2 regions of the Fusibacter fontis genome follow, and region 2 is predicted to be linked to the other one. Evidence: riboswitches for the same ligand, from Rfam matches in the RefSeq annotation. Region 2 holds a riboswitch; the other holds the start of a gene.

Region 1 (3,434 bases), 1.3 Mb from region 2:
ATAAATGATTGAAATTGTAAAGCTTAAATTTGTTAACTTAAATATGTTAAACTTGAATTGTTCAGTTACCGTTAGTTCAAAATGTGTAGAATCCTGTAGGAGGTTGTTTTGACGATATATTTGATGTCCTTGGTCACTTTATTTGGCATGATTATAGGGTCCTTTTTAAATGTTTGTATTTATCGAATTCCAGTAGGTTTAAGTATCGTAAAACCAAGGTCTCGATGTGGAAGCTGTGGTAAAGTATTAACAGCAATTGATATGATCCCTTTATTTAGCTGGATTTTTTTGCGTGGCAAATGCAGAACCTGCCAATCAAAGATTTCATTTCGATATCCATTTGTGGAATTACTAGAAGGTCTATTGTTTTTAGCGATTTACATCAAGTTTGGTTTGAGTTATGACACGTTGATTTTGTGGATTTTTATTGCGTTGTTGACGGTTATATTTTTTATAGATTATGATCATAAGATGATTCCAAATTCTATTGTCATCTTTGGGTTAATTGTAGGGACGATTCCAGTTGTTATGAGCTATATCCATTTGTACTCAATCTATCATGTGACAAGTTGGTTAACGCCGCTTTTAGCAGCACTTGTACCGGTTGGCGTCATGATACTTATTGCACTGTTGTCATTTGTCATTGCAAAGCGTTCTGGAATTGGAATGGGGGATATCAAAGTGTTTGCACCCATAGGTCTTTTTCTAGGTTGGAAGTTTGCTCTTATGGTCATATGGTTATCTTTTGTATTGGGTGGATTTTTTGGAATTTATTGGCTGATTGGTTTGAAGAAAGACAAAATGGAGACAATTCCGTTTGCTCCTTTCATTGTTGTTTCGTGCTTAATCACAATTTTATATGGTACAGAGTTGCTAGCAATTGTAACTGGATAATTTACATGAATTAAACGTTTACAATTTCACGAAATACATGTATAATGTTGATAGATTTATAATGAAAATATCGGCAAACTGTATGAAAATACAGGACGCAAAGTTAGAAGTCTAAGGCATAATGCTATGATCGTTCAACTGCAGTTTTTTTAAACTGCAGTTTTTTTATTTTATTTGGGTATATTGTCAATGACAAGCCATTTAAAGGCTTGAGCAGATGCCTAGTATAAGTGTATAATAAATATTGAGAAAACGTAATAATTTCGAAGTAAGAATAGGAGTACATTCGATGGCAGCTCAAAAAATGCGTCTTGGTGACATTTTAGTGAAAAATGGTGTCATCGATGAAGATAAATTATTTAAAGCGTTAGATTTGCAAAAATCAACTGGTCAAAAGCTAGGTGTTACACTGATTACACAAGGTTGGATTACTGAAGATCAATTGTTTAAGGTGTTGGAGGAACAGTATCAAATCCCCTATGTAGACATTAACAATATTTATATAGATCCGAAAGTGCCTAAATTAATTAGTGAAAGTCTAGCACGTAAGCACATGGTCATTCCGATTCGATTAGAAAATAATGTGATTACCATTGCCATGGTTGATCCACTTGATATGATTGCAAAGGACGATATTCGCTTGATTACTGCGATGGATATTAATCCTGTAATCTGTTCACAATCGGATATTGCAAAAGCCATTAATCGCTATTACGATGCCTCTGAAAAAGCAGAAAAGGCAGTTGAAGACTTTAAATCACAAATTGGATTTACTGAAGAAGATGAAGAAACTGAAGACGCGGATGTTACCAATTCACCGATGGTTCGATTGGTGAATACAATCATTTCGCAAGCGGTTAAGAGCAAAGCAAGTGATATTCATATTGAACCTTATGAGAGAACAGTCCGTATTCGGTATCGTATAGATGGTGAGCTTCGAGAAATGATGACTCCTGCTAAAGCGACACACTCTGCAATTGTAACGAGAATCAAAATATTAGGAAAAATGAATATCTCTGAAAAGAGAATTCCTCAAGACGGGCGTGTAGAAACGATTATCGAAGGCATTCCAATTGATATGCGGATCTCAATTTTACCAACTGTGTATGGTGAGAAAATCGTTATTCGTTTACTTGATCGTAATAGTTTAGTGGTTCAAAAAGAAGATCTCGGTTTTACAGATCATAATTTAGACATGCTTGAAAAAATCATGAAAGTTCCTGAGGGAATTATCTTGGTAACAGGTCCAACTGGAAGCGGAAAGACCACAACCTTGTATTCACTTTTAAAAGAGCTAAATAAAGAAACTAAAAACATCATTACGGTTGAAGACCCTGTTGAATATCGATTAGAAGGCATTAATCAAGTGCAAGTAAACGTGAAAGCAGGTCTCACTTTTGCAAGTGGATTAAGATCCATATTACGACAAGATCCAGATATTATCATGGTAGGAGAAATTCGTGATGCAGAAACTGCTGAAATTGCAGTAAGAGCCGCTATAACAGGACATATTGTACTGTCCACTATCCATACAAATGATACGGTTAGCACCATTTCAAGACTTGAGGATATGGGCATTGAAAACTACTTGGTGAGTTCGTCTGTGGTGGGCATTATCGCTCAGCGTCTTGTAAAGAAGGTATGTAATAAATGTAAAGTGGGGCATTTAGCAAGCTATGACGAGTTGGATTTGTTAAGTTTGCCACATGATACAGAACTAGAGATATTTGTAGGAACAGGCTGTAATTCGTGTAATCATACCGGATATTCTGGAAGAACTGCGATACATGAAGTGCTTGTAGTGGACAGAGAAATTAGAAATCTCATCAGTACAAGTCAAAGTATTGACGACATCAAAAAAAGAGCGGTTGAAAAAGGACTGACAACCTTAAACGCAACTTGTAGAGAACTTGTGAAAAAGGGCGTTACGACTCTTGATGAGATGAACAGAATGACATTTAGCTTTGATGAATAATGAGAATATGTGACTAAACTGCATCATAGTTGAAATCTATCAACACTTGAAATCTATTAATAATTGTTGAGTCCAATTAAAATGGAGGGTGTATGGAATTACACAAATATCTTGAAATCGCCATAGAGCATAAAGCATCTGACGTTCATATCACAGTTGCATCGCCTCCAATTATGCGGGTTAACGGAAGCTTAATTCGCATGACAGAGCAAAGGTTGATGCCGGACGATACGTACCGGATTGTTCGAGAAATATTGACTGCAGAACAAGCCGATGATTTAGAAAAAAGAGGCGAACTCGATTTTTCTTATTCATATCCAAGTTTGGGTCGTTTTAGGGTCAATGCTTATAAACAACGTGGTAGTTACAGTATTGCTCTTCGTGTTGTCGCATTGAGTATTCCAACTATGGAACAATTGAAATTACCGCAAGTACTTAAAGAACTTGCAGGAAAACAGCGTGGTCTAATTCTGGTGACTGGACCAACAGGTAGCGGTAAATCCACGACGTTAGCCTCTATGATTGACTATATGAATCATGAAAGAAATGAACATATCATGACCAT
Region 2 (3,434 bases):
CATCCATTATCATGAATGGCAACAAAGCAGTCGTTGCAACATTTGTTGAAGAAGAACTTCCTCCAGAACCTGAATATTACACATTGACCGTTAGCATCGTGGGTTCAGGAACAGTTTCTTTAACACCTGATTTAGAGTCTTATGAAGAAGGAACAATCGTTGGGCTCATTGCAACACCAGCAGAAGGATGGGAATTCGCTGGTTGGTCAGGTGACTTAAGTGGAACAAACCCTAGCGAGTCTCTCACAATGAATGCTGATAAATCAGTCGTTGCAACATTTGTTGAAAAAGTCATACCAACAGAACCACCTACAGAACCACCTACAGAACCACCAACAGAACCACCTACAGAACCACCTACAACTCCACCAACAGAGCCACCTACAACTCCACCAACAGAGCCACCTACAACTCCACCGACAGAACCAGTTACAGAACCTCCAACTCAACCTGAAACTGAAGGACCAACACCAAATCCAACAGTGAATGGTACCGTCATCGTCAACTATGAAGATACAGAAGGTAATTTGCTTTCATCTTCTAGCATCACAGGTGAAGTTGGTAGTTCATACTCAACAGTAGAACTTGCATTTGAAGGCTATTCTTTAGTATCAACACCGGCTAATGCAAGTGGCATCATTACTGAAGGTACAACTACAGTGACTTATGTTTATTCTAATGGAGTCGTTGTCAATGAAGAAGAAACACCACTAGCAGCTGCAACAGAACCATTTGATATCGATTCATTCAGTACGCCACAACTCGTACCAAATGAAGAAGAGCTTGTAGAGGAGGAAACACCGCTTGGTGATGCATTACCACAAACTGGTCAACTTCCAGCAGAACTCTTCTATGGACTCGGTGGTGTCATCTCAGCAATTGGGATTTATCTTAAAAAGAAAAAATAAATTTTTTAGCACCAAGAATCAGGTTAATAAATAAAATTAAAGTTTACTAACTGAATTTGTTAGAAAATACAAAACCGGATTATCCGTGTATGCATTGCAAATACTGAAAAGTAAAAGCAGTGTGACACGAGATGATCCGGTTTTTGTGTTGTCACAAGGATGTCACATAGATGTGCATACGGTGTCACAATCATTTGGTAAGATATTGATAGTGGTGATAGACCACAGCAAATTCCGAGGATGGAGGTGTATGGATTGGGATCTATTCCAAAAAATCATTTCGGAACAAATTTTTTAGTAACCATTCATCATCAGGAAAATCAGAGCTGGCAAGGCGTGATTGAGTGGTTAGATACAGGTAAAAAGATGCATTTTAGAAGTGAACTTGAAATGCTCAACCTGATCAGTACAGCAGTAGCTGCTCAGTCCACTGTGGAAAGTCCCATGAGAAACTGGACAGATAGTAAAGTTATCAATGTCGTTTAAGCATTTACATAAATGACTTGAAAGAAATGCATTACAAGTAGCAAACACCTATAATGCAAGGGCAAACTCAGTGAAAGCTGAGGACGCAAAGTCTGGAGTCTAAAGTTTGAGTGAATCACGAAAACCAAGACCGTCCGACTGCCAAAGGAAATTTATTTGGCAAAGGAGAAAAACACATGAGAAACACGATGAAGAAAGTAGTATCAATGGTATTGGTCGCAATTTTAGTACTTAGCGGCATACCGACAATGAGCTTCGCTGAAACAGGCGACACGTTCCAGTATAAAGGAAATGGTTATCAAGGTTCTTCGCTTGATTTCACAGATGGAAGTGGAAGAGAAGCAATAACTATGATGTTTGATGTCGTTAAAAATCCAGGAAATGTGATTTACAATGCATATTGCGTGGATAAATCAACTGAGATTAAAAAGAATGCATTTTATAACGCTAAGTTTTTAGAAGATATTTCTTACATTGGAAGCAATGCACCAAAAGTAAGAACTATTATCACAAACGGATTTTCTAACGTAAACTTAGAAACATTAGAAGCTAAGGTAAATACATTTAAAAACTCAACTTATTTTTTTAATAGTTATTGGACTTATAAAACTAATTGGTTAGGTTTTACTGTAAAAGATAAGTATTATGAAGGAAATAAATTAAGTACTGAAGATGCGATTGCAGCAACACAAGCAGCTGTATGGCATTATTCAAACGGAAGTACACCAAGATGGGAAAACAATGCAGAAAATGTTAGAGCAGTTTATGATTACTTAATGAGTTTACCAGGTACTCCAAAACCAACTGCAGCAAACATTACAGTATCTGCACCAACAAAAGAAATCAAAGATGGTAATGTTGTCATTAGTTTTAAATATTCAAATGCTGGTACAAATCCATCAGTTGAATTTTCATTAACAGGCTTTACAAAATCAGAAAAAACAACAGCAGGTGAAACAACAGTAACTTATACTAAAGCTTTAAATAGTATGGTTGCAGCAGATTTCCAAGATTTTACATTTAAAGTAAAAGGAACTAAACAAGTAACAGATGTATTTGCATTTGATCCAGTAAATGGAACAAATACATCACAAACATTGGTGTCATTAGGTTATACATTTAATGTTCCAGTTGAAAACCAAGTAAATGGAACAATCAAAGGATTAGCTGATCGAGTTACAGTTACTTTTGAAGCAAAAGGTGGCTCAGCTGTTCCAGCTCAAACAATTGATTATGCATCAGCAATTAACCCACTTCCAACTACAACATTAACTGGTCATGCATTTGGTGGATGGTATACAGATGCAAATAACATGACAAATGCAACTAAATTTACAACTTCTACAATCGTAAGAAATAGCATGACAGTATTTGCAAAATGGACGCCAAATGAGTACACAGTAACATACAATCCAGATGGCGGAAATATGACTGAACCAAAAACTGTAAAAGTGAAATACAATCAATCAGTAACCTCTACACCAACACCAACAAAAGAAGGATATGACTTTAAAGGTTGGTTCTTAGCAGATGGAACAACTGAATTTACAGTAGCAACAAAAGTATTAGATAACATGACTGTTAAAGCAAAATGGCAGTTAAAAGAATATACAGTGACTTATCATGGAAACGGCACAGAATCTGATCCGGCTGCTGTTAAAGTACAACACGGCAAAACAGTTGGTTCGTTACCAGTAGTTTCAATTGAAGGAAAAACATTCTTAAAATGGACAACTGCAGATGGTACTGAGTTTAAAGCGAACACAGTAGTCACTTCAAACTTAGACGTTACAGCTCAATGGAAAACAAATCTTTACAAAGTTAACTATGATTCAAACGGTGGCTCATATGTAGACCAAGCTGAAGTACCTTATAACGCATATATCCGACCACTTCCAGTACCGACAAAAGAAGGATACGAATTTAAAGGTTGGTTCTTTGAAAATGGTACAGAGTTTACTCAAGATACAGCAATTAAAACAACTATTAACGTAACAGCAAAATGGGAAGCAAAAGACTATACAGTAACATTTGATGCAA

Evidence for each region. Region 2 has a riboswitch for cyclic di-GMP ahead of ACZ41W_RS10440 (InlB B-repeat-containing protein). Riboswitches for the same ligand answer to the same signal wherever they lie in the genome.
Region 1: it holds a riboswitch for cyclic di-GMP, as region 2 does, so the genes downstream of both, ACZ41W_RS01155 (GspE/PulE family protein) here and ACZ41W_RS10440 (InlB B-repeat-containing protein) in region 2, are expected to answer to the same signal.

The regions. Positions count from the first base shown of each region.
Region 1 is NZ_AP042445.1:294,805-298,238, forward strand. Features, by position in the region: gene ACZ41W_RS01150 (prepilin peptidase) at 109-894, shown strand; cyclic di-GMP riboswitch class I at 957-1,040, shown strand; gene ACZ41W_RS01155 (GspE/PulE family protein) at 1,184-2,869, shown strand; gene ACZ41W_RS01160 (type IV pilus twitching motility protein PilT) at 2,962-3,434, shown strand, end outside.
Region 2 is NZ_AP042445.1:2,344,100-2,347,533, reverse strand. Features, by position in the region: gene ACZ41W_RS10450 (InlB B-repeat-containing protein) at 1-908, shown strand, start outside; gene ACZ41W_RS10445 (hypothetical protein) at 1,164-1,394, shown strand; cyclic di-GMP riboswitch class I at 1,445-1,540, shown strand; gene ACZ41W_RS10440 (InlB B-repeat-containing protein) at 1,571-3,434, shown strand, end outside.